3 regions of the Streptomyces sp. NPDC032822 genome follow, and region 3 is predicted to be linked to each of the others. Evidence: riboswitches for the same ligand, from Rfam matches in the RefSeq annotation. Region 3 holds a riboswitch; each other region holds the start of a gene.
The links. Region 3 has a riboswitch for cobalamin ahead of ACZ5VD_RS23160 (cobalamin biosynthesis protein). Riboswitches for the same ligand answer to the same signal wherever they lie in the genome.
Positions count from the first base shown of each region.

Region 1: it holds a riboswitch for cobalamin, as region 3 does, so the genes downstream of both, ACZ5VD_RS21440 (ribonucleoside-diphosphate reductase subunit alpha) here and ACZ5VD_RS23160 (cobalamin biosynthesis protein) in region 3, are expected to answer to the same signal.
Region 2: it holds a riboswitch for cobalamin, as region 3 does, so the genes downstream of both, metE (5-methyltetrahydropteroyltriglutamate--homocysteine S-methyltransferase) here and ACZ5VD_RS23160 (cobalamin biosynthesis protein) in region 3, are expected to answer to the same signal.

Region 1 covers NZ_JBVIOL010000007.1:196,766-204,171, reverse strand. The annotation lists gene ACZ5VD_RS21455 (bifunctional albaflavenone monooxygenase/terpene synthase) at 1-1,334, shown strand, start outside; gene ACZ5VD_RS21450 (GlxA family transcriptional regulator) at 1,347-2,312, opposite strand; gene ACZ5VD_RS21445 (ribonucleotide-diphosphate reductase subunit beta) at 2,578-3,591, opposite strand; gene ACZ5VD_RS21440 (ribonucleoside-diphosphate reductase subunit alpha) at 3,591-6,011, opposite strand; cobalamin riboswitch at 6,137-6,265, opposite strand; gene mctP (monocarboxylate uptake permease MctP) at 6,436-7,406, opposite strand, start outside.
Region 2 covers NZ_JBVIOL010000005.1:559,144-566,549, forward strand. The annotation lists gene katG (catalase/peroxidase HPI) at 1-429, shown strand, start outside; partial or broken gene ACZ5VD_RS17980 (short-chain fatty acyl-CoA regulator family protein) at 524-805, opposite strand; partial or broken gene ACZ5VD_RS17985 (3-hydroxyacyl-CoA dehydrogenase family protein) at 801-950, shown strand; cobalamin riboswitch at 1,053-1,250, shown strand; gene metE (5-methyltetrahydropteroyltriglutamate--homocysteine S-methyltransferase) at 1,429-3,747, shown strand; gene ACZ5VD_RS17995 (SDR family oxidoreductase) at 4,014-4,784, shown strand; gene ACZ5VD_RS18000 (L-idonate 5-dehydrogenase) at 4,834-5,862, shown strand; gene ACZ5VD_RS18005 (PP2C family protein-serine/threonine phosphatase) at 6,338-7,406, shown strand, end outside.
Region 3 covers NZ_JBVIOL010000008.1:54,649-62,054, forward strand. The annotation lists gene ACZ5VD_RS23130 (hypothetical protein) at 1-1,043, opposite strand, end outside; gene ACZ5VD_RS23135 (alpha/beta hydrolase) at 1,213-2,346, opposite strand; gene ACZ5VD_RS23140 (class II aldolase/adducin family protein) at 2,432-3,163, opposite strand; gene ACZ5VD_RS23145 (lysozyme) at 3,360-4,109, shown strand; gene ACZ5VD_RS23150 (inorganic phosphate transporter) at 4,263-5,519, shown strand; gene ACZ5VD_RS23155 (hypothetical protein) at 5,562-5,783, shown strand; cobalamin riboswitch at 5,920-6,059, shown strand; gene ACZ5VD_RS23160 (cobalamin biosynthesis protein) at 6,161-7,102, shown strand; gene ACZ5VD_RS23165 (cobyric acid synthase) at 7,099-7,406, shown strand, end outside.

The DNA.
Region 1 (7,406 bases), on a different contig from region 3:
TGCGGGAGCCGCACGAACCGCCTCTGGCCGGCGGGGGTGTCCCGCTCCTCGGCCACGGCTGGAAGCTGGCGCGCGATCCGCTCCGCTTCATGTCCGGACTGCGCGAGCACGGCGACGTCGTACGGCTGAGGCTCGGCCCCAAGACGGTGTACGCCGTCACCACCCCGGCCCTCACCGGAGCGATGGCGCTGAGCACCGACTTCATCATCGCCGGTCCGCTGTGGGAGTCCCTGGAGGGCCTGCTCGGCAAGGAGGGCGTGGCCACCGCCAACGGGCCCCTGCACCGGCGCCAACGGCGCACCATCCAGCCCGCGTTCCGCCTCGACGCCATCCCCGCCTACGGCCCGATCATGGAGGAGGAGGCGCATGCGCTGGCGGAGCGCTGGCAGTCCGGCGAGACCGTCGACTGCACCTCCGAGTCCTTCCGGATCGCGGTGCGCATCGCGGCCCGTTGTCTGCTGCGCGGCGACTTCATGGACGAGCGGGCCGAGCGGCTGTGCGTCGCCCTCGCCACCGTCTTCCGGGGTATGTACCGGCGGATGGTGATACCCGCCGGACCGCTGTACCGGCTGCCGCTCCCGGCCAATCGCCAATTCAACCGCGCGCTGGCCGATTTGCATCTCCTCGTCGACGAGATCGTCGCCGAGCGGAGGGCATCTGGTCAAAAGCCGGACGATTTGCTGACGGCATTGCTGGAGGCGAAGGACGACAATGGCGAGCCCATCGGGGAACAGGAGATCCACGACCAGGTCGTCGCCATCCTCACGCCCGGAAGCGAAACCGTCGCATCCACGATCATGTGGCTGCTCCAGGTCCTCGCGGAACACCCGGAACACGCGGACAGGGTGTGCGCGGAAGTCGAATCCGTCACAGGCGGACGCCCGGTGGCATTCGAGGACGTCCGGTCTCTCGGGCACACGAACAATGTCGTCGTCGAAGCCATGCGTTTGCGGCCCGCCGTGTGGATATTGACGCGGCGGGCGGTGCGGGACACCGAACTCGGTGGCTGCCGCATTCCGGCCGGTGCCGACATCGTGTACAGCCCGTACGCGATCCAGCGCGACGGGCGGTCCTACGCGGACAACCTGGCCTTCGACCCCGACCGCTGGCTGCCGGACCGGGCCAAGGACGTGCCGAAACACGCCATGAGCCCGTTCAGCACGGGCAACCGCAAGTGCCCGAGCGACCACTTCTCGATGGCCCAGCTGACGCTCATCACGGCGGCGCTGTCCACGAAGTACCGCTTCGAGCAGGTGTCCGGATCCGACGACACGACCCGGGTGGGTATCACGCTGCGCCCGCAGCGGCTGCTGCTGAAACCGGTTCCCCGGTGAGCGGCTGAGAGGTCAGGCCGCCTCGGGGCCCCGGAAGGTGCGCCGGTAGGCGTTCGGGGTGGTGCCCACCGCACGGACGAACTGGTGACGCAGCGCTGCCGCGTTGCCGAACCCCGTTCGGCCGGCGATCGCGTCCACCGTCTCGTCGGTCGCCTCCAGCAACCGCTGGGCCTGCAGCACCCGTTGGCGCAGGATCCAGCGGTAGGGAGTCGTCCCCGTCTCCTGCTGGAAGCGGCGGGCGAAGGTGCGCGGTGACATGTGGGCGCGGTCGGCGAGCTGCTCGACGGTGACCTCCTCGTCGAGGTGCTGCTCCATCCAGACCAGCACCTCGCCGACGGTGTCGCACTCCGAGCGGGGCAACGGCCGCTCGATGTACTGGGCCTGTCCGCCGTCCCGGTGCGGCGGTACGACCATCCGCCGGGCGATCCGGTTGGCGACCTCGGGTCCCTGCTCCTTGCGCACGATGTGCAGACAGGCGTCGATGCCGGCCGCGGTGCCGGCCGAGGTGATCACCGGGTCCTCGTCGACGTACAGCACGTCCGGCTCGACGATCGCCCGGGGGTGCTGGCGGGACAGTTCCGCGGCATGCCGCCAGTGCACACTGCAGCGCCGGCCGTCCAGCAGTCCGGCGGCGCCGAGCACGAACGCGCCGGAGCAGACGCTGAGCACCCGGGCACCGCGGTCGACGGCCCCGACCAGGGCGTCGAGCAGCTCGGGAGGGTAGCGGCGGGTCACGTACTCGCTGCCGGCGGGTACGGCGATCAGGTCCGCCTCCGTCAGCCGGTCGAGGCCGTACGGCGTGCCGACGGTGAGTCCGCCGACGTGGGTGTTCAGCGAGGGGCCCTCCGCCGAGACGACCGCGAAGTCATAGGTCGGCAGGCCCTCGTCGCTGCGGTCGATGCCGAAGACCTCGCAGACCACGCCGAGTTCGAAGGGATGCACGCCGTCGAGCAGGACGGCGGCCACGTTGGTGAGCATGCTGCCAGTGTGCCTCGGAAGTGGCAGTAAATCGAGGGCCTACGGCAGTCCTGCCACTGTTGGTAAGGAGTCTCCGGAGCGACAGTAGTGACATGACTTCAGCGCAGACAGAAGGACTGATCGGAATGCTCACCGTCCTCGGAATCCTCGCCCTCCTGGTCCTCCCGTCAGTGATCGGGATCGTCCACGACAGGCGTGTCGACCGTCAGATCAGGGAGGCCCAGAAGGGCAGGGCGGGCCGCGAGGCCCGGGAGGATCACGAGGCTCAGAAGTCCTCGTCCAGGTCCACGGTGCCCTCCACCGCGACCTGGTACGCGGACGGACGCCGCTCGAAGAAGTTGGTCAGCTCCTGAACCCCCTGCAGCTCCATGAAGGAGAAGGGGTTCTCCGAACCGTAGATCGGGGCGAACCCGAGGCGCGTCAGCCGCTGGTCGGCGACGCACTCCAGGTACTGCCGCATGGACTCGGTGTTCATCCCCGGCAGGCCCTCACCGCACAGATCCCGCCCGAACTGCAGCTCCGCCTCGACGGCCTCCTTCAGCATGTCGGTGACCTGCTGCTGAAGAAGGTCGTCGAACAGCTCCGGCTCCTCCTTGCGGACGGTGTCGACCACCTCGAAGGCGAAGCTCATGTGCATGGTCTCGTCACGGAACACCCAGTTGGTGCCGGTGGCGAGGCCGTGCAGCAGACCCCGGCTGCGGAACCAGTAGACGTACGCGAAGGCGCCGTAGAAGAACAGGCCCTCGATGCACGCGGCGAAGCAGATCAGGTTGAGGAGGAAACGGCGGCGGTCGGCCTGCGTCTGCAGACTGTCCAGCTTCTCGACCTCGTTGATCCACTTGAAGCAGAACTCCGCCTTCTCGCGGATGGAGGGGATGTTCTCCACCGCGTCGAAGGCCGCCGACCGGTCCTCCGGGTCGGGGAGATAGGTGTCCAGGAGCGTCAGATAGAACTGGACGTGGACGGCCTCCTCGAACAGCTGGCGCGACAGATACAGGCGCGCCTCCGGGGAGTTGATGTGCTTGTACAGCGTCAGCACGAGGTTGTTCGCCACGATCGAGTCGCCCGTCGCGAAGAACGCGACCAGCCGGCCGATCATGTGCTGCTCGCCCTCGGACAGCTTCGCCAGGTCGGAGACGTCCGAGTGGAGGTCGACCTCCTCGACGGTCCAGGTGTTCTTGATCGCGTCCCGGTAGCGCTCGTAGAAGTCCGGGTAGCGCATCGGGCGGAGGGTCAGCTCGAAGCCCGGGTCGAGAAGGTTCTTGGCTTCGCTGGTCATTACTGGCAGGCCTCGCAGGACTCGGGGTTCTCAAGGGAGCAGGCGACGGCCTCGGGGTCGACGGCCTGCTGTACCGGGAGGGTGTTCTCGGGCTGGGCCTGGGCCTGTGCGGCACGGGCGATCCGGGTCGCCGGGCGCGAGCGCAGGTAGTACGTCGTCTTCAGGCCCGACTTCCAGGCGTACGCGTACATCGAGGAGAGCTTGCCGATGGTCGGCGTCTCCAGGAACAGGTTCAGGGACTGGGACTGGTCGAGGTAGGGGGTCCTGGCCGCCGCCATGTCGATCAGGCCGCGCTGCGGGATCTCCCACGCCGTGCGGTACAACGCCCGTACGTCCTCGGGGATCCAGGCGAAGCCCTGCACCGAACCGCCCGACTCGCGCAGCGCCTCACGGCTGCGGGAGTCCCAGACGCCCAGCGCCTTCAGCTCCTTCACCAGGTACGAGTTGACCTGGAGGAACTCGCCGGACAGCGTCTCCCGCTTGAACAGGTTGGACACCTGCGGCTCGATGCACTCGTACACGCCGGCGATCGACGCGATGGTGGCGGTCGGGGCGATGGCGAGCAGCAGCGAGTTGCGCAGGCCCGTCGAGGCGATCCGGGTCCGCAGTGCCGCCCAGCGCTCGGGCCAGGTCTGCTCGACGCCGTAGTGGTCGGGGTGCAGCACACCCCTGGCGGTACGCGTCTTCTCCCAGGCCGGCAGCGGGCCGTTGCGCTCGGCGAGGTCGGCGGAGGCCTCGTAGGCGGCGAGCATGATGCGCTCGGCGATCCGTGTGGACAGTGCCTTCGCCTCGGGCGAGTCGAAGGGCAGCCGCAGCTGGAAGAAGACGTCCTGGAGGCCCATCGCGCCCAGGCCCACCGGGCGCCACTTGGCGTTGGAACGGCCGGCCTGCTCGGTCGGGTAGAAGTTGATGTCGACGACCCGGTCGAGGAAGGTGACGGCCGTGCGGACCGTCTCGTCCAGGCGCTCCCAGTCGATGTCCCGGCGAATCGGGTCCACGAAGGCGCCGAGGTTCACCGACCCCAGGTTGCAGACCGCGGTCTCCCCGTCGTCCGTGACCTCCAGGATCTCCGTGCAGAGGTTGGAGGAGTGCACGACGTGCCCCGGCTCGGCCGTCTGGTTGGCGGTGCGGTTGGCGGCGTCCTTGAAGGTCATCCAGCCGTTGCCGGTCTGCGCGAGGGTGCGCATCATGCGGCCGTACAGGTCGCGGGCCGGGATCGTCTTCTTCGCGAGCCCCTCGGCCTCCGCCTTGCGGTACGCCGCGTCGAACTCCTCGCCCCACAGGTCGACCAGTTCGGGCACGTCGGCGGGCGAGAACAGCGACCACGGCGCGTCGGCGTTCACCCGGCGCATGAACTCGTCCGGGATCCAGTGCGCGAGGTTCAGGTTGTGCGTACGCCGGGCGTCCTCACCGGTGTTGTCGCGCAGCTCCAGGAACTCCTCGATGTCGGAGTGCCAGGTCTCCAGGTAGACCGCCGCCGCGCCCTTGCGCCGGCCGCCCTGGTTCACGGCGGCGACCGAGGCGTCGAGGGTCTTCAGGAACGGCACGATGCCGTTGGAGTGCCCGTTGGTGCCGCGGATCAGCGAACCGCGGGAGCGGACGCGGGAGTACGCGATGCCGATGCCGCCGGCGTGCTTGGAGAGCCGGGCGACCTGGTGGTAGCGGCCGTAGATGGAGTCCAGCTCGTCCAGCGGGGAGTCGAGGAGGTAGCAGGACGACATCTGGGGGTGCCGGGTGCCGGAGTTGAAGAGGGTGGGGGAGGAGGGGAGGTAGTCGAGGCGGCTCATGAGCCGGTACAGGGCCGCGACCTCGTCCAGGGCGCGGGTGCTGTCGTCCTCGGCCAGACCGCACGCCACCCGCAGCATGAAGTACTGGGGCGTCTCGATCACCCGCCGGGTGATGGGGTGCCGGAGCAGATAGCGGCTGTGCAGCGTGCGCAGACCGAAGTACCCGAAGCGGTCGTCCGCCTGCCGGTCGACCAGCGTGTCCAGGCGTGCGGCGTGGACCCGCGCGAACTCGGCCGTACGGTCCGCGATGAGACCCTCGCCGTGGCCCACCACGACCGACTCCGTGAAGGACGTGACGCCCTGGGAGGCGGCCTCGGCGCGGATGCTGATCGTCAGCAGGCGGGCCGCGAGCCGCGAGTAGGCGGGGTCCTCGGAGATCAGGCCGGCGGCGGCCTCGGTGGCCAGCTCGCGCAGCTCCGACTCGTCCGCCCGCGCGGACCGGCCGCGCAGCGCGGCGGCGGCGACCCGGCCGGGGTCGGCGTCGGGGAGGTCGGCGGTCAGCTCGGTCAGGGTCCGCAGCAACGCGGTTCCGGGACCGTCGGTCCCCGCCTCGATGGCCTGGACGACCTCGGCGACCTCGACGGCGTCGATCGTCTCGACGACTGAAGCCGGGTCTGCTGGCGCGATGGTCACGTGGGGCTCTCCCTCGCTCGGCACGGGGGGCCTCAAGGAGGGCAGGGGGCAGCGCACGACCGCACACGGCGTCGCGTCCACCGGCCCATTCCGCGAGGCCCGGACGTCATGGCACCCGGGCCTGGTGGCCGGGCGCGCTGTCGGCAGGTCCTCGGACTGACTCCCATACACGCATATGCGCGCATGAGTACACCGTTGCGGGACAGTTCCGGATTCGCACCGGATTCCCCTGCGACGACAGCGAGCACGAGCATACATCTTGTGCCGGGTGGGGACAGCACCCCCATATGTTGTGTCGCGCTGGTTTCAGAGCGTCAACTGGCAGATGAGGAGCGTGATGCCGCCGAGACACGGCACCCAATACCGGGACACACGACCACGGGCCGCCGGATCGCTCCGGCGGCCCGTGGTCGTGGCGTACGGCTCAGTGCGTGGTGCCCGCCGTGGCCGGGGGCAGCTCCACCTCGACGCCGGGGTCGCCGGCGTCCGCCGTGTAGTCCTGCGGGGACGTCTCGTCGATGCCGTCCGGGGCCTTGAGGGCCTTCAGGACGAAGGTGAGGACCACCGTCACCACCAGGTTGAGGACGAACGCCGTCAGGCCGATGTAGCCGATCTCACCGATGCCGGGGATCTCCTTCGACGAGCCGCCGAAGTGCTTCTGCGTCGGCGAGGCGACGCCGTACGCGGCGACCGTGCCGTAGACCATGCCGACCGCCCAGCCCGCCAGCAGGGCCCAGCGGTGGAACCAGCGGGTGAACAGACCGCCGACCAGGGCCGGGAAGGTCTGCAGGATCCAGATGCCGCCGAGGAGCTGGAAGTTGATGGCGACCGTCTTGTCCATGGTGAGGACGAAGGCCAGCGCGCCGACCTTCACCAGGAGCGAGACCAGCTTGGAGACCTTCATCTCCTGCTCGGGCGTCGCGTCCGGCTTGATGAAGTCCTTGTAGATGTTGCGGGTGAAGAGGTTCGCGGCGGCGATCGACATGATCGCCGCCGGCACCAGCGCACCGATGCCGATGGCCGCGAAGGCCACGCCCGCGAACCAGTCCGGGAACATCGTCTCGAACAGCTGCGGGATCGCCAACTGCCCGTTGCTGACCTTGATCCCGGCCGCGATGGCCATGAAGCCCAGCAGCGCCAGCAGACCGAGCATCAGCGAGTACAGCGGCAGGATGGTGGTGTTGCGGCGGATCACCTCACGGCTGCGGCTGGACAGCGTCGCCGTGATCGAGTGCGGGTACATGAAGAGCGCGAGGGCCGAGCCCAACGCCAGTGTGGCGTACGTCCACTGCCCCGCCTCGCCCGGTACCAGCGCACCGCGTGGCGCGCCCGTCGCCGGGTTGGTCTGGCTGTACGCCTCGCCCGCCTTGGCGAAGATCTCGTCGAAGCCGCCCA
Region 2 (7,406 bases), on a different contig from region 3:
AAGGGCAACCGCCTGCCGGCCGAGTACCTGCTGCTCGACAAGGCGAACCTGCTCACCCTGAGCGCCCCCGAGCTGACCGTCCTCGTCGGCGGTCTGCGTGTCCTGGGCGCCAACCACGGGCAGTCCTCGCACGGCGTCTTCACCGACACCCCCGGGGTCCTGACGAACGACTTCTTCGTCAACCTGCTCGACCTGGGGACGACGTGGAGCTCGACCTCGCAGGACCAGACGGTCTTCGAGGGCCGTGACGCCGCCACCGGCGACGTCAAGTGGACCGGCACCCGTGCCGACCTCGTCTTCGGCTCCAACTCCGAGCTGCGCGCCCTCGCCGAGGTCTACGCGAGTGACGACGCGAAGGCGAAGTTCGTGAACGACTTCGTCGCCGCCTGGGCCAAGGTCGCGGACCTGGACCGGTTCGACCTCGTCTGATCCTGATCACGGGTGCTGCCCGGGCCGGCCTCTGTGGGCCGGCCCGGGCAGCACCTTTTTCCGGCCGCTCGCAGGCCTGCGCGGCGGGCCCGGTTCAGCGGTCCGCCACCGGATACGGGACGAACGTGCTGCTGTGCTGGTCGATCCGGAGCGGCCGGCCGAGGGGCGGGGCCGCGCGCTGGGGGCATTCGAGGCGTTCGCAGACGCGGCAGCCCATGCCGATGGGGGTGGCGGCGGAGGCGTTGTCGAGGTCGAGGCCGTCGGAGTAGACGAGCCGGTGCGCGTGGCGGATCTCGCAGCCCAGGCCGATGGCGAAGGTCTTGCCGGGTTCGCCCCAGCCGCCGCGGTGGCGGGTGAGTGCGCGGGCCGTCCTGGACACCCTCGGCGCGATCGCGGAATCCTTGTACGAGGAGTTCAAGGAGCCGCTCCACGCCCCGCCCCCGTTGCTCCAACGGATGTTCCAGGCAGGGCTGTTGGGGCGCAAGAGCGGCCGGGGATTCCACGTGTACGACCAGGACTGAGGGGCCCGGCCGGCGCGGGCACCCGCCGCGTGTCCCATCTCACGGTCCGCCATGTGAGCGGAGTTCTCCGTGCCGAGGCGGCGCCCCCTAGGCTGGCCGACGCAGCTGGTTCGCCCCGTCCGCCAGACGGGATGCGTCGTAAGAGGGAACCCGGTGGGAATCCGGGACTGCCCCGCAGCGGTGAGCGGGAACGACCGCCGTCATACGCACTGGGTCCGGTGAACAGGGCCTGGGAAGCGACGGCCAGTAGGTGTCCTCCGTACGGAGGGCGTGCCCGCGAGTCCGAAGACCTGCCCGTTGCCCGCGCGCGATCCCTCGTGCGCGGACATCCCGGTGGCCTCGTGGGCGGGTCGGCGTACCTATCGGGCGGACGATCGCGCGCTGTACCGCGCGGAACGAGGTCCGTCCGGTTCGTCACCCCTTCGCGCCCGCGTCCCGTCCCGGGATTCCAGGGAGATATCTCGCGAAGGAGATTTCCGTGACAGCGAAGCCCGCAGCCGCGGCAGCACGGGCCACCGTGTACGGCTACCCCCGCCAGGGACAGCACCGGGAACTGAAGAAGGCGATCGAGGGCTACTGGAAGGGCCGCGTCGACGCCGGCACCCTCCGGTCCACCGCGGCCGGCCTGCGCCGGACGAACTGGTCGCAGCTGGCCGAGGCCGGCATCCACGAGGTTCCCACCGGCGACTTCTCGTACTACGACCATGTCCTGGACACCAGTGTCATGGTCGGCGCGATCCCCGCCCGCCACCGCGCCGCCGTCGAAGCGGACGCCCTGGACGGCTACTTCGCGATGGCCCGCGGCACCCAGGACGTGGCGCCGCTGGAGATGACCAAGTGGTTCGACACCAACTACCACTATCTGGTACCGGAGTTGGGCCCGGACACCGTGTTCGCGGCGGACTCCGGCAAGCAGGTCGCCGAGCTCCGTGAAGCCCTCGCCCTCGGTCTCACCGCCCGCCCGGTCCTTGTCGGCCCGGTCACCTACCTCCTGCTCGCCAAGCCCGCGCCCGGTGTGGCCGCCGACTTCGACCCGCTGACGCTCCTCGACCGGCTGCTGCCCGTCTACGCCGAGGTCGTCGCCGACCTGCGCGCGGCGGGCGCCGAGTGGGTGCAGCTGGACGAACCGGCCCTCGTCCAGGACCGCACACCGGCCGAGCTGAACGCGGCCACCCGCGCCTACCGCGACCTCGGCACCCGCACCGACCGACCGAAGCTGCTGGTCGCCTCCTACTTCGACCGGCTCGGCGACGCCCTGCCGGTACTGGCCAAGGCCCCGGTCGAGGGGCTCGCCCTCGACTTCACCGAGGCCGCCGCGGCCAACCTCGACGCGCTCGCCGCCGTGGGCGGACTGCCCGGAAAGCGCCTGGTCGCCGGTGTGGTCAACGGGCGCAACATCTGGGTCAACGACCTCTCGGCGTCCCTCGCCACGCTCGGCACGCTACTCGGGCTCGCCGACCGGGTCGACGTGGCCGCCTCCTGCTCACTGCTCCACGTCCCGATCGACACCGCGGCCGAGCGGGACGTCGAGCCGCAGATCCTGCGCTGGCTCGCCTTCGCCCGGCAGAAGACCGCCGAGATCGTCACCCTCGCCAAGGGCCTCGCCGACGGCACCGACACCATCACCGGCGAACTCGCCGCCAACCGGGCCGACCTGGCCTCCCGCGCGGCCTCCCCCCTCACCCGCGACCCCGCCGTCCGGGCCCGCGCCGCCGCCGTCACGGACACCGACGCCCGCCGCTCCCGGCCGTACGCCGAGCGGGCCACCGCCCAGCGCGACCGCCTCGGCCTGCCCCTGCTCCCGACCACCACCATCGGCTCCTTCCCCCAGACCACCGAACTGCGTACCGCCCGCGCGGACCTGAGGGCGGGCCGGATCGACACGGCCGGCTACGAGGAGCGCATCAGGGCCGAGATCGGCGAGGTGATCTCCTTCCAGGAGAAGACCGGCCTCGACGTCCTCGTGCACGGCGAGCCCGAACGCAACGACATGGTCCAGTACTTCGCCGAACAGCTCACCGGCTACCTCGCCACGCAGCACGGCTGGGTCCAGTCCTACGGCACCCGTTACGTCCGCCCGCCGATCCTGGCCGGCGACATCTCCCGCCCCGAACCGATGACGGTGCGCTGGACGACGTACGCCCAGTCGCTCACCGCCAAGCCCGTCAAGGGCATGCTCACCGGGCCGGTCACCATGCTCGCCTGGTCCTTCGTCCGCGACGACCAGCCCCTCGGCGACACCGCCCGCCAGGTCGCCCTCGCCCTGCGCGACGAGGTCGGCGACCTGGAGGCGGCCGGGACCTCGGTCATCCAGGTCGACGAACCCGCCCTGCGCGAGACCCTGCCGCTACGGGCCGCCGACCATCCGGCGTACCTGGCGTGGGCCACCGAGGCCTTCCGCCTCAGCACCGGCGGTGTACGCCCGGACACCCAGATCCACACCCACATGTGCTACGCCGAGTTCGGCGACGTCGTCCAGGCCATCGACGACCTCGACGCCGACGTCATCAGCCTGGAGGCCGCCCGCTCCCACATGCAGGTCGCCCGCGAACTCGCCGCCCACGGCTACCCGCGCGAGGCCGGCCCCGGCGTGTACGACATCCACTCCCCGCGCGTACCGAGCACGGACGAGGCATCCGCCCTGCTGCGCAAGGGACTTGAGGCCATCCCCCCGGAGCGCCTCTGGGTCAACCCCGACTGCGGCCTGAAGACCCGCGCCTGGCCCGAGACCCGCGCATCCCTGGAGAACCTGGTCCTCGCGGCCCGGACGGTCCGCGAGGAACTGTCGGCGTCCTGACCGCCCCGACCTCCTGATCCGCACGACGACCGGTCGGGAGAGCGGGCGCGGTCCCGCTCTCCCGGCCGCCGGCCGACCGCCTCCGGGCCCTGCTCCTCGATCACCAGCCCCTTCGCCGCGAGCGGCGGCGCGAGACCGCGAAGGTCGACGACCGTCCGGCCCGCCCGCACCCCCCTCCCCGGCGGCCCGGCCGTACCGGGCATCCTGATCAGCACGCCGGTCGACACCGAGGCCGGTACTCCGATCAGCACCCCGGGGGTACGCGCATGAGCCACCCACTGTTCGACATCACCGGAGAGACCGCCCTGGTCACCGGCTCCAGCCGGGGCATCGGCAAGGCACTCGCCAAGGGCCTGCTGGAGGCCGGCTGCACGGTCGTCCTCAACGGCCGGAACGCCACGGCCCTGCGAGCGACCGCCACCGAACTCTCGGCCTCCTTCGGGGACCGGGTACGGACGGCCGCCTTCGACGTCACGGACTCGGCGGCCGTCACCGCCGGCATCGCCCGGGCCGAGGAGGAGAACGGGCCGATCGGCATCCTGGTGAACAACACGGGCGTCCAACACCGCCGCCCGTTCCTGGAGTTCACCGACGACGACTGGCACCGCCTGCTCGACACCAACCTCACCAGCGCCTTCCTCGTGGGGCGCGAAGTCGCCCGGCGCATGGCGCCCCGGGGCCGCGGCAAGATCGTCAACATCTGCTCGCTGCAGAGCGAGGCGGTCCGGCCCGGTATCGCCGCCTACTCCGCCACCAAGGGCGGCCTGAAGATGCTCACCAAGGGCATGTGCGCCGACCTGGGCCCGCTCGGCATCCAGGTCAACGGCATCGGCCCCGGCTACTTCGACACCGAACTCACCTCGGCCCTGGTCGCCGACGAGGAGTTCAGCGCCTGGGTCCGCAAGCGCACCCCGGCCGGCCGCTGGGGCGACGTCGACGACCTGGTGGGCGCCCTGATCTTCCTGTCCTCCCCCGCGGCCGACTTCGTCAACGGACAGGTGCTCTACGTCGACGGCGGCATGCTCTCCGTCCTGTGACGGACCCGGCCACCACGCAACGCCCTCGGAGAAGGAACGGAAGGCCCCCATGCAAGCCTGTGTCGTCCACTCGGCCGGAGACCTCCGGGTCGAACAGCGCTCCCCCGTCCGGCCCGAAGCCGGGCAGGTGACGGTCGCCGTCGCCCTCGGCGGAATCTGCGGATCGGACCTGCACTACTACCGCCACGGCCGGGTCGGCGACTTCACCGTCCGGGAGCCGATGGTGCTCGGGCACGAGGTCGTCGGCCATGTCGCCACCCTGGGCCCCGACGGCGAGGGACCGGCCGTCGGCACCCCGGTGGCCGTCCACCCCGCCACCCCGTGCGACCACTGCCCGCACTGCGCGGCCGGCCGCCGCAACCTCTGCGCCGACACCCGCTACCTCGGCAGCGCCGCCCGCACGCCCCACGTCCAGGGCGGCTTCGCCCAACTCGTCACCGTGCCCACCGCACAACTCCGCCCGCTGCCGCCGGAGCTCGCCCTCCGCCGTGCCGTCCTGGCCGAACCCCTGTCGGTGGCGCTGCACGCCGTGCACCGGGCCGGTGACGTGCGGGGCAGGCGCGTCCTGGTCACCGGGGCGGGCCCGATCGGCTGCCTGGTCACCGCCGTACTCCGCCACAAGGGCGCCGCCGAGATCGTCGTGAGCGACCTCCTCGACACACCCCTGCGTATCGCCGCCGCCTCCGGAGCCACCTCGACCCTCCGGGCGGACGCCCCCGGCAACGACGTATGGCCGGCACCCTTCGACATCGCCGTAGAGGCGTCCGGAGCACCCGCGGGCCTGCGCAGTTGCGTCGAACACGTGCACCGTGGCGGCACCGTCGTCCTCCTCGGCCTGCTGCCCCCCGGCGAGGTCCCCCTGCTGGGCAACATCGCCGTCACCCGCGAACTGGATCTCCGCGGCGCCTTCCGCTTCGACACCGAGTTCGACGAGGCCCTCGGCCTCCTGGCCCAGGACCTCCCCGTCGACGCGATCGTGACCCACACGTTCCCCCTCACCGAGGCCGGGGCCGCCTTCGACACAGCCCACGACCGAACCGTCGCCTCCAAGGTCCTCCTGGACCTGACCGACGCCTGAGAAGAGGGAAGGGGGACAGGGGTGCCCGGTTCAGACCGCGTTCAACGAGGTATCCAGCGCACGCGGAAAGCCCCCTGGGCGTCGAACGGGCGTAAGCGGCAGACCCCACCGGGTCGGTACACCCAGCGGTACACGCGTCGGCCGCTCGCGAACGTCGCGGTCCCGCTCGTACGGCGGATGGGCCGGCCAGGCGGCGGGATCAACCCTGATGGCGGGGCGACGGCGAGGCCCGGGCGCACCACACGGCGCCGGTGACCGAAGCCGTTCGACGAACGGTCGGCCGACAAGCTCATCCGTTCAGGGGCTCTGTGATGCAATGACATGCCCGGCACCGGGCTTGGCGCCGGCCGCTCACACCTGGGACGGAGCCCTGAGCACCAGCGAGCGAGGAGTCACCGTGACCGTGCGTCGGCCTGACGGGGCCAGTGAACCGACTGTTCGCACTCCCGAGAACGGGGGTGGCCGGGGCCGGGCGATGACCTTGGCCGGGACGTTGGAGGCGGCGGAGACCTCGGCGCCCGTGGAGTCGCTGGACGTGGTCGCGGCCATGCTCAGGGAGCGTCTGGGGGCCGCGTCGGTGTCGTTCCTCATCGTCGACTTCACCGGTAGCTCGGTCGTGCGGCTGGGGAGGGCGGGCAGTGTCGACACCGATGAGCCCGCCCGGCGTATCCCGCTGCGGGGCACCCTGTACGACGACGTGATCCGTACCCAGCGGCCGGGCATGGAGGACAGGGGCGAGGGGGCGCTGGTACGGATCGTCGCCCCGGTGACCAACCGCGGGGACGCCATCGGGCTCCTCGAACTGTTCCTGCCCGCGGCGCCGGACGCGGAGGCGATGCGGGAGATCAGCGAGACCGCGCACGCCCTGGCGTACATCGTCATCGCGAACCGGTCCTACACCGACGTCTACCAGTGGGGTCGGCGGACCATTCCGCTGAGCCTGGCCGCGGAGATCCAGCACCGTCTGCTGCCGGCTTCGCTGGCGTGCGAGGCCGCGCAGTTCGCGGTCGCCGGGGCGCTGGAGCCGGCCGACCACGTCGGGGGTGACACCTTCGACTACGTGATCGACCGGGACACGGTCCAGCTCTCCGTCACCGATGCCATGGGGCACGATGTCGACGCCGCACTGCTGGCCACCCTCCTGGTGGGCGCCCTGCGCCGGGCCCGGCGAGCCGGTGCCGACCTCGCCGAACAGGCCCGCCAGGCCGACCGGGCCATGCGCGAGCACGGCCGCCAGAGCTACGTCACCGGCCAGCTCCTGCGCATCAGCCTGATCGACGGCACGACCGAGTTCGTCAACGCCGGGCACCCCTGGCCACTGCGCATGCGCGACGGACAGGTGCGGGAGATCACCCCGGAGATCGACATGCCGTTCGGCTTCCATGCCCCACACACCTACCGGGTCCAGTCGCTTGACCTGCAACCGGGCGACCGGCTGGTGATGCTGACCGACGGGATGCTGGAACGCAATGCCAACAGCCTGGACCTGTCCGATCTGATCGTGCGCACCCGCGCGCTGCATCCCCGCGAGGCCGCCCGCGCAC
Region 3 (7,406 bases):
GCACCGACCACGCGCAGCGCCTCGAAGGCGAGGCCGCGCAGCAGGGCGTCCTCGCCGCGGGCGGCGCCGAGCAGTTCGGTGACGGCACTGCCGACGGGACGGGCGGCGAGCCAGGCGCGGTACTCGGCGCGGGCCGCGTTCGGGCGCAGCTGGGCGCAGCCGCGGAGCATGCCCTCGGCCGCCTGCTCGATGTTCCCGGCGGGGCTCTGCGCGGCGACGCAGATCTGCTCCAGCTTGACCCAGACCGCCCAGTTGCCGAGCGGGGTGAGCGTGGCCTGTCCGGCGCCGTAGGTGAGGGCACCGACGGAGGCGAGGGCGCGCAGGGCCCAGTCCAGGAGGGGGGAGAGCGGGGCGTCGGTGTACTCCGGCGGGGCCGGGGGCGCCACCGCCGGTACGGGCTGCGGACCGTAGGGGATCTCGCAGCGTTCGGTGCGCAGTTCGGTGACGCGCTGCTCCAGCAGGTCGAGGAGCTGCTCGACGGGCACGGGGCCGGCGGACAGCTGGAGGAAGGAGAGCACCTGGGGCATCGCCGAGACGACCTCGGCGACCGCGGCCGCCTCGTGGTCGGCGGGTTCCGGGCAGGCGAGCGACCAGGCGTCGAAGAGGGCGACCCAGCCGCGCAGTACGGCGCTGTCGTCGCGGTCCCAGGCGCGCAGCCGCCAGCCGGGGCGGGCGCTGTCGCCGTGCACCTCGATGAGGCCGGCGAGCCGGGCGGTGTCCCAGTCGGCACGGACCTGAGCCGCGGTCAGGCCCAGCTCGGCGGCGGCCTGTTCGGCGGTCTCGCCGGAGAGGGTGCCCTTGCCGTCGGGGCTCGCGCTGTCCCGGCCGGGGCGCAGCGCGGCGTCGGCCCAGTGGGCTACGCGGGCCGCGGCCGCCAGGCCGGAGCGCGCCATTCTGGCCAGTTCCGCGGGTGCCGGTGTGCCCTCCGGCGGGCGGGGGGCAGGGCGGCGCGGGCGCCGCTGGTTCACGGCTCGGGGGGCGGCGGCCAGGGGTCGCGGGCGGACGAGTCGAAGCCTGGAGTCGCGCGGGATACGGGACGTCACGGGTGCAGTCTTCCGGTTGACGGTCGGAAAACCCAAACGGAATGTCACGGCGGGCTACGGGGAGGGCCAACGCCGGGGCCCCGCGGGGGGCCGTAGGCCGAGATCAGGCCACTGGTACGACGTTAAACGGAACGGGTCGCACCGGGTGGGGGCGGCGGCGGACCAGAGGTCACATGAGCGGGGTCAGGAAGCGGCGCAGGGTCTCTTCGTAGGCCGTCGGGTCGGCGTTCCACAGGGCGGCGTGGGGTGCGTGGCGGACCGTGTGGAGGGCGACCCGGTCGGGGCGGGACGCGGCGAGGCGGCGGGAGGGGCCCCAGGGGGCCACGCTGTCGTCCGGGCCGTGGAAGATCAGTGTGGGGGGTACGTCGAGCAGTTCGGGGGCGGTGCCGTTGCCGAGGCGGTCGCCGCCGTACAGGCCTGTGCGGCCCTGTGCGGCGCGGACCGCGAGCGGCAGCAGGGCGCCGGGGGTGCGGCGGGCCGAGGCGAGGGCGCGCAGGGTGGCCTCCCAGTCGAGGACCGGGGAGTCCAGGACGAGCCCCGAGATCCGCTCGCGCAGTCCCGACCGGGTGGCGGCGCGCAGTGCCATCGTGGCGCCGGTGGACCAGCCGTGCAGGACGATCTGCCGGGCCCCGTGGTCGAGGGCGTAGCGGATCGCGGCGTCCAGGTCGCGCCACTCGCTCTCGCCGAGGTGGTTCAGTCCGTCCGGCGGGCGGGGCGCTCCGAGGTCGCCGCGGTAGGCGAGGGCGAGGACCGGGACGCGGTGGCCGTGCAGGAACGCCATGAGGTTCATGGCGTGCTCGCGGGTGGCGCCGAGGCCGTGCACCGCGATCACCCAGGTTCCGCGGACGCCGGGCACGAACCAGGCGGGCAGGGAGCCGAGTTCGCCGGGGATGTCGACGTCGGCGTGGTCCAGGCCGAGGGCGGTCCGGGGGTCGCCGACGTACAGGTTCGGGGTGAGCCGGACCTTGTCGCCGGGTTTCAGGGTGCCGTGCGTGACCCGTTCCAGTCGGCGTACGACGGAGTCGACGGAGTGGGTCTCGGTGGCGAGGACGGGGCCGACGACCGCGTGCGAGCCGTCGCCGCCGAGGCCGTAGGTGCCGGGGCGCAGGGCGGCCGGGTCGCGGGTGAGGGCGACCCGGCCGGCCGCCGTCGCGTGCACGGTGAGCCGGGGTTCGGTGGGCAGGGGGCGGCCCGGGGGAGCCTTGAGCGCGGCGTCACTGGCGAGCCGGCCGGCGGCGATACCCGCGGCGCCGGCGGCCAGGGCGGCGGTGACGGCGGCGGCCGTTGCGGTGACAGTGCGCACCCGACCAGTGTCCGGGCGGACTCCGCCGACGGCCAGTGGGAGGGCGGGTCGGGGTGACACCGGCCGCGGGGAGCGCAGGTGGGCCTCAGCCTCGCTGGCCGTACCCCCGCAGTCGCTCCCCCGCCTCCGCCACCTGCGCCCGGGACAGCAGGTTCGGCGTCAGACCCGGTACCGAGGACGCCGTCAGCCACAGGCGGCACATCCACTCCAGCTGGGCCGTGCGGTCGTAGGCCTGGTCGAGGGTGGCGCCATGGGTGACGGTGCCGTGGTTCTGGAGGAGGCAGGCGGAGCGGTCGGCCAGGGCGTGGAGCATGTTCTCGGCCAACTCGTCGGTGCCGTAGGTGGCGTACGGGGCGACCCGGACGGGTCCGCCGAGCGCGCCGGCCATGTAGTGGACGGCCGGGAGTTCGGGGACGAGCGTCGAGACGGCCGTGGCGTGCACGGCGTGGGTGTGGACGACGGCGCGGGCGTCGGTGGTGCGGTACACGGCGAGGTGCATGGGCAGTTCGCTGGTCGGTACCAGGGTGCCGAGGACCTGTCGGCCGTCGAGGCCGACGCCGGTGATGTCGCCGGGTGCGAGCCGGTCGTAGGGGACACCCGACGGTGTGACCAGGACGGTGTCCTCGACGCGCACGGAGACGTTGCCGGAGGTGCCGACGACGAGCCCCTCGGACACGGTCCGGCGGGCCGTCGCGACCAACGCCTCCCAGGCCTGCGCCTCCTCGGGGCGCACCCGCCTCCCTCCCGGCTCCCGCGCATCCTGTGCGCCCTCTCGCACGCCCTGCACGCTCTCCGGATCCCGCTGCTCCTCGACCATGTCGCGATCCTGCCAGGCGCGGCGTCGACCCGCCGTGGAACGAGGGCACTTCAGGCCGGAACAGGCGCCTCCGGAAGGTCGCGTACCGGCACGGAAAAGGCTTCTCCTGTCGTTCGGCCAGGGATCGCCGGAGTGTGGATGATCTTCCAGTAGTCTCCGAGGGTTTTGTCGTGTAAGTAGCCATTCCGGGGGACATATGGCCCGTGACCATCGTCCGTACCGCCGCCGCGCCCGCGCCCTCGCGGCGTCCGTGGCGGCCCTCACCGTGGGGGGAATCGCCCTCGCCGAGGCACCGACCTCGGCCGCCGGCCTGCCGAAGGGCCACGACGTCTCCTCCCACCAGAAGAACGTCGACTGGCAGAAGGCCAGGGCGAAGGGCGCCCGGTTCGTCTACGTCAAGGCGACCGAGTCCACCACCTACCGCAACCCGTACTTCGACCGGCAGTACGACGGGGCGCGCGACGAGGGCATCCTCCGCGGGGCGTACCACTTCGCGCTGCCCCACCAGTCGTCGGGCAGGGCGCAGGCGGCGTACTTCGTGCGCAACGGCGGCGACTGGACCGCGGACGGCTGGACGCTGCCGCCCGCGCTCGACATCGAATACAACCCGTACGACAAGAAGCGCAAGTGCTACGGGCTGACCAGGCCGAAGATGGTCAGCTGGATCAAGTCGTTCAGCGGCGAGGTGAAGCGGCTCACCGGCCGCCGCCCGGTGATCTACACGACCACCCACTGGTGGAACACCTGCACCGGCGGCAGCACCGCCTTCGCCTCGAACCACGCCCTGTGGGTGGCGCGCTACGACTCGGCGGACGCGGGCGCACTGCCGGCCGGCTGGTCGTCCTGGACGATCTGGCAGTACGACAACAGCGGCGGTCTGCCGGGTGACCAGAATCTCTTCAACGGGTCCGCGAGCGGCCTGCGGAAGTTCGCCAGAGGCAGTTGACCATGCCGCACAGGGGCCGTGCGGAGCAGGTCGGAGAGAGCGGTGCGAGAACCATCGACTCCGGACACCGTGCGGCCCTGCTCAGTTCACCTTCCGTTCATCCAGGTTGCCTACGTTCATCCGGCCAATGACCTCGAACGATTGCCTGGGTAAATGGAAAACTTCTCGCTGATCCTCGCGATTGTGGTCGTGACCGCACTCGCGTTTGATTTCACGAACGGTTTCCACGACACCGCCAACGCGATGGCCACCACCATCTCGACCGGCGCGCTCAAGCCCAAGGTCGCGGTGGCCATGTCCGCCGTGCTGAACCTTGTAGGCGCCTTCCTCTCCGTGGAGGTCGCCAACACGATCTCCAAGGGTCTCGTCGACGAGACCGGCATCCGTCCCGAGGTCATCTTCGCCGCCCTGGTCGGCGCGATCCTCTGGAACCTGCTGACCTGGCTGGTCGGACTCCCCTCCAGCTCCTCGCACGCCCTCATGGGCGGCCTCATCGGCGCCACCATCGCCTCGGCCGGCGCCGGCGCGGTACACGGTGACGTCCTGGTCACCAAGGTGCTGATCCCCGCGATCGCGGCACCGCTGGTCGCGGGCCTCGCGGCGATGCTCGCCACCCGACTGTCGTACTCCCTCGGCAAGAAGGCCGACGGCAAGGCCGCCGCGAAGGGCTACCGGACCGGCCAGATCGCCTCCGCCGGCCTGGTCTCGCTGGCCCACGGCACCAACGACGCCCAGAAGACGATGGGCATCATCACCCTCGCCCTGGTCGCGGGCGGGGCCGTCGCGCCCGACTCCGACCCGCCCACCTGGGTCATCCTCTCCGCGGGCCTGGCCATCGCGCTGGGCACCTATCTCGGCGGCTGGCGCATCATCCGCACCATGGGCAAGGGCCTGACCGACCTTCAGCCGCAGCAGGGCTTCGCCGCCCAGACCAGCGCGGCCACGGTCATCCTGGCCTCCTCCCACCTCGGTTTCTCCCTCTCCACCACGCACTCCGTCTCCGGTTCGGTGATGGGCGCGGGCCTCGGCCGCAAGGGCGGTGTGGTCCGCTGGTCCACGGCGACCCGCATGTTCGTGGCGTGGGGCCTGACCCTGCCCGCCGCGGCCCTGGTGGGCGCGCTCGCCGAGTACGTGACCAGGATCGGGGACTTCGGCACCGCCCTGGTCGCGGTCTTCCTGATCGCCTCCAGCGCGGCCATCTGGAAGGTCTCCCGCCGCGAGGTGATCGACGCGAGCAACGTCAACGAGACCGACGGGAGCGGGGAGCCGGCCGGTGTGGTGACCACGGCGATCGCCGCCGTGACGCCGCCGCCCACGGGCACGGTGACCGAGGACCTCACGGCCACGATCCCGGCCCCGGCCGCCACCGCCACCGACCCCGCGGCCCCGCCGGCCGCGACCACCGTCTGAGCCCGGCCCCCAGGCACCTCCCCTCGTGAAGGAAGAAGCAGCATGAAGATCGACTGGGCGGCCCTCGGCTCCGTCTTCGGCGTCAGCCTCGTGATCACCGTGGCCCTCGTGGCCCTGTTCACCCTCGGCATCATGGGCCTGTCGCGCCGCGAACGGGCCACGGCCCAGGGCGACTCCGCCACCCTCGCGGTCACCGGCGCGTACGTGTGCTTCGCGGCGTGCGCGGCCGCGGTGGCGTACGGGATCTCACTGATCGTCGTCTGACCCGCGCGACCCGGACACCACGTGGGGTGCTGGACGGTTCTCCGTCCCGCACCCCACGTCTTTCCGTGACGGCTGCGACCACCCGCGTGTGGGTCTCAGCACACTCTCCCTTCGCAGGTCAACGGCAAGTTGACGGCCCTTCCAACACCGTGGTGGACTGCCGGGGCCATCTACGGCGGCAGGAGAGGAAGCCGGTGCGATTCCGGCGCGGTCCCGCCACTGTCACCGGGGCAGAAAGCCCCGGGAGCCAGGAACTCTCGCCGCCGATCTCGTCGAACCAGGGCGTGGACACCCTGAGTGAGGACATATCGCCATGCGCGGCTGCCGTTTGACGTTCACCACCGGTGCCCTGTCCGTGACCGCGGTCGGCTGAGCCGATGCGTGCCGATCGCGTCTTCGCGTACGGCGCCGCCGCCGGCCTTCTCGGCGACCTCCTGCTCGGCGATCCGCGCCGCGGGCATCCGGTCGCCCTGTTCGGGCGGGCCGCGGGCGCCGTGGAACGGGTGTTGTGGCGGGACCACCGCGGGTGGGGCGCGCTGCACGCCGTGGTGTGCGCCGGTGGCGCCGTCACGCTCGGCGCGATGGCCGCCCGTGCCGTACGCCGCTCCCCCGCCGCCTCCGTCGCGCTGACCGGCGCGGCCACCTGGGCCGTGGTCGGAGGGACGTCGCTCGCCCGGGAGGCCCGGACCGTCGGGCGGGCCCTGGAGGCCGGGGACGTCGACGCCGCACGGGCCCGGCTGCCGCATCTGTGCGGACGGGACCCGCAGGCCCTCGACGCCGACGGAATCGCCCGGGCGGTCGTCGAGTCCGTCGCCGAGAACACCTCCGACGCGGTGGTCGGGGCGCTGGTGTGGGGTGCTGTCGGGGGCGTACCGGGGCTGCTCGGCTTCCGGGCCGTGAACACCCTCGACGCCATGGTCGGGCACAGGTCGCCCCGGTACCGCCGCTACGGGTGGGCCTCCGCCCGCGCCGACGATGTCGCGGGGTGGCCGGGGGCGCGTCTGACCGCCGTGCTCGCCGCGGTGGCGGGGCCGGATCCGCGAGGTGCCGTGCGGGCCTGGCGGGCCGACGCGGCGAAGCATCCGAGCCCCAACGCCGGTCCCGTGGAGGCCTCGTTCGCGGGGGCGCTGGGCGTACGGCTCGGCGGGACCCTGTCCTACGCGGGACGGGTCGAGCACCGGCCGGTCCTCAACGAGGAGGGGCGCACCGTCGCGACCTGCGACATCGAACGGGCCGTACGGCTGTCGCGGCGCGTCGGCTGGCTCACGCTCGGCGTGGGCGTCGCCGCACGGCTGCTGACGCGGGGGCGTGCCTCATGACCGGTGGTGGACTGCTCGTCGCCGGGACCACCTCGGACGCCGGCAAGAGCGTCGTCACCGCCGGGATCTGCCGTTGGCTGGTGCGGCAGGGGGCGAAGGTGGCGCCGTTCAAGGCGCAGAACATGTCCCTCAACTCGTTCGTGACGCGGGAGGGTGCCGAGATCGGGCGGGCGCAGGCCATGCAGGCGCAGGCCTGCCGTATCGAGCCGACCGCGCTGATGAATCCCGTGCTGCTGAAGCCGGGCGGTGAACAGAGCAGCCAGGTCGTGCTGTTGGGAAAGGCGGTCGGGGAGCTCAGCGCCCG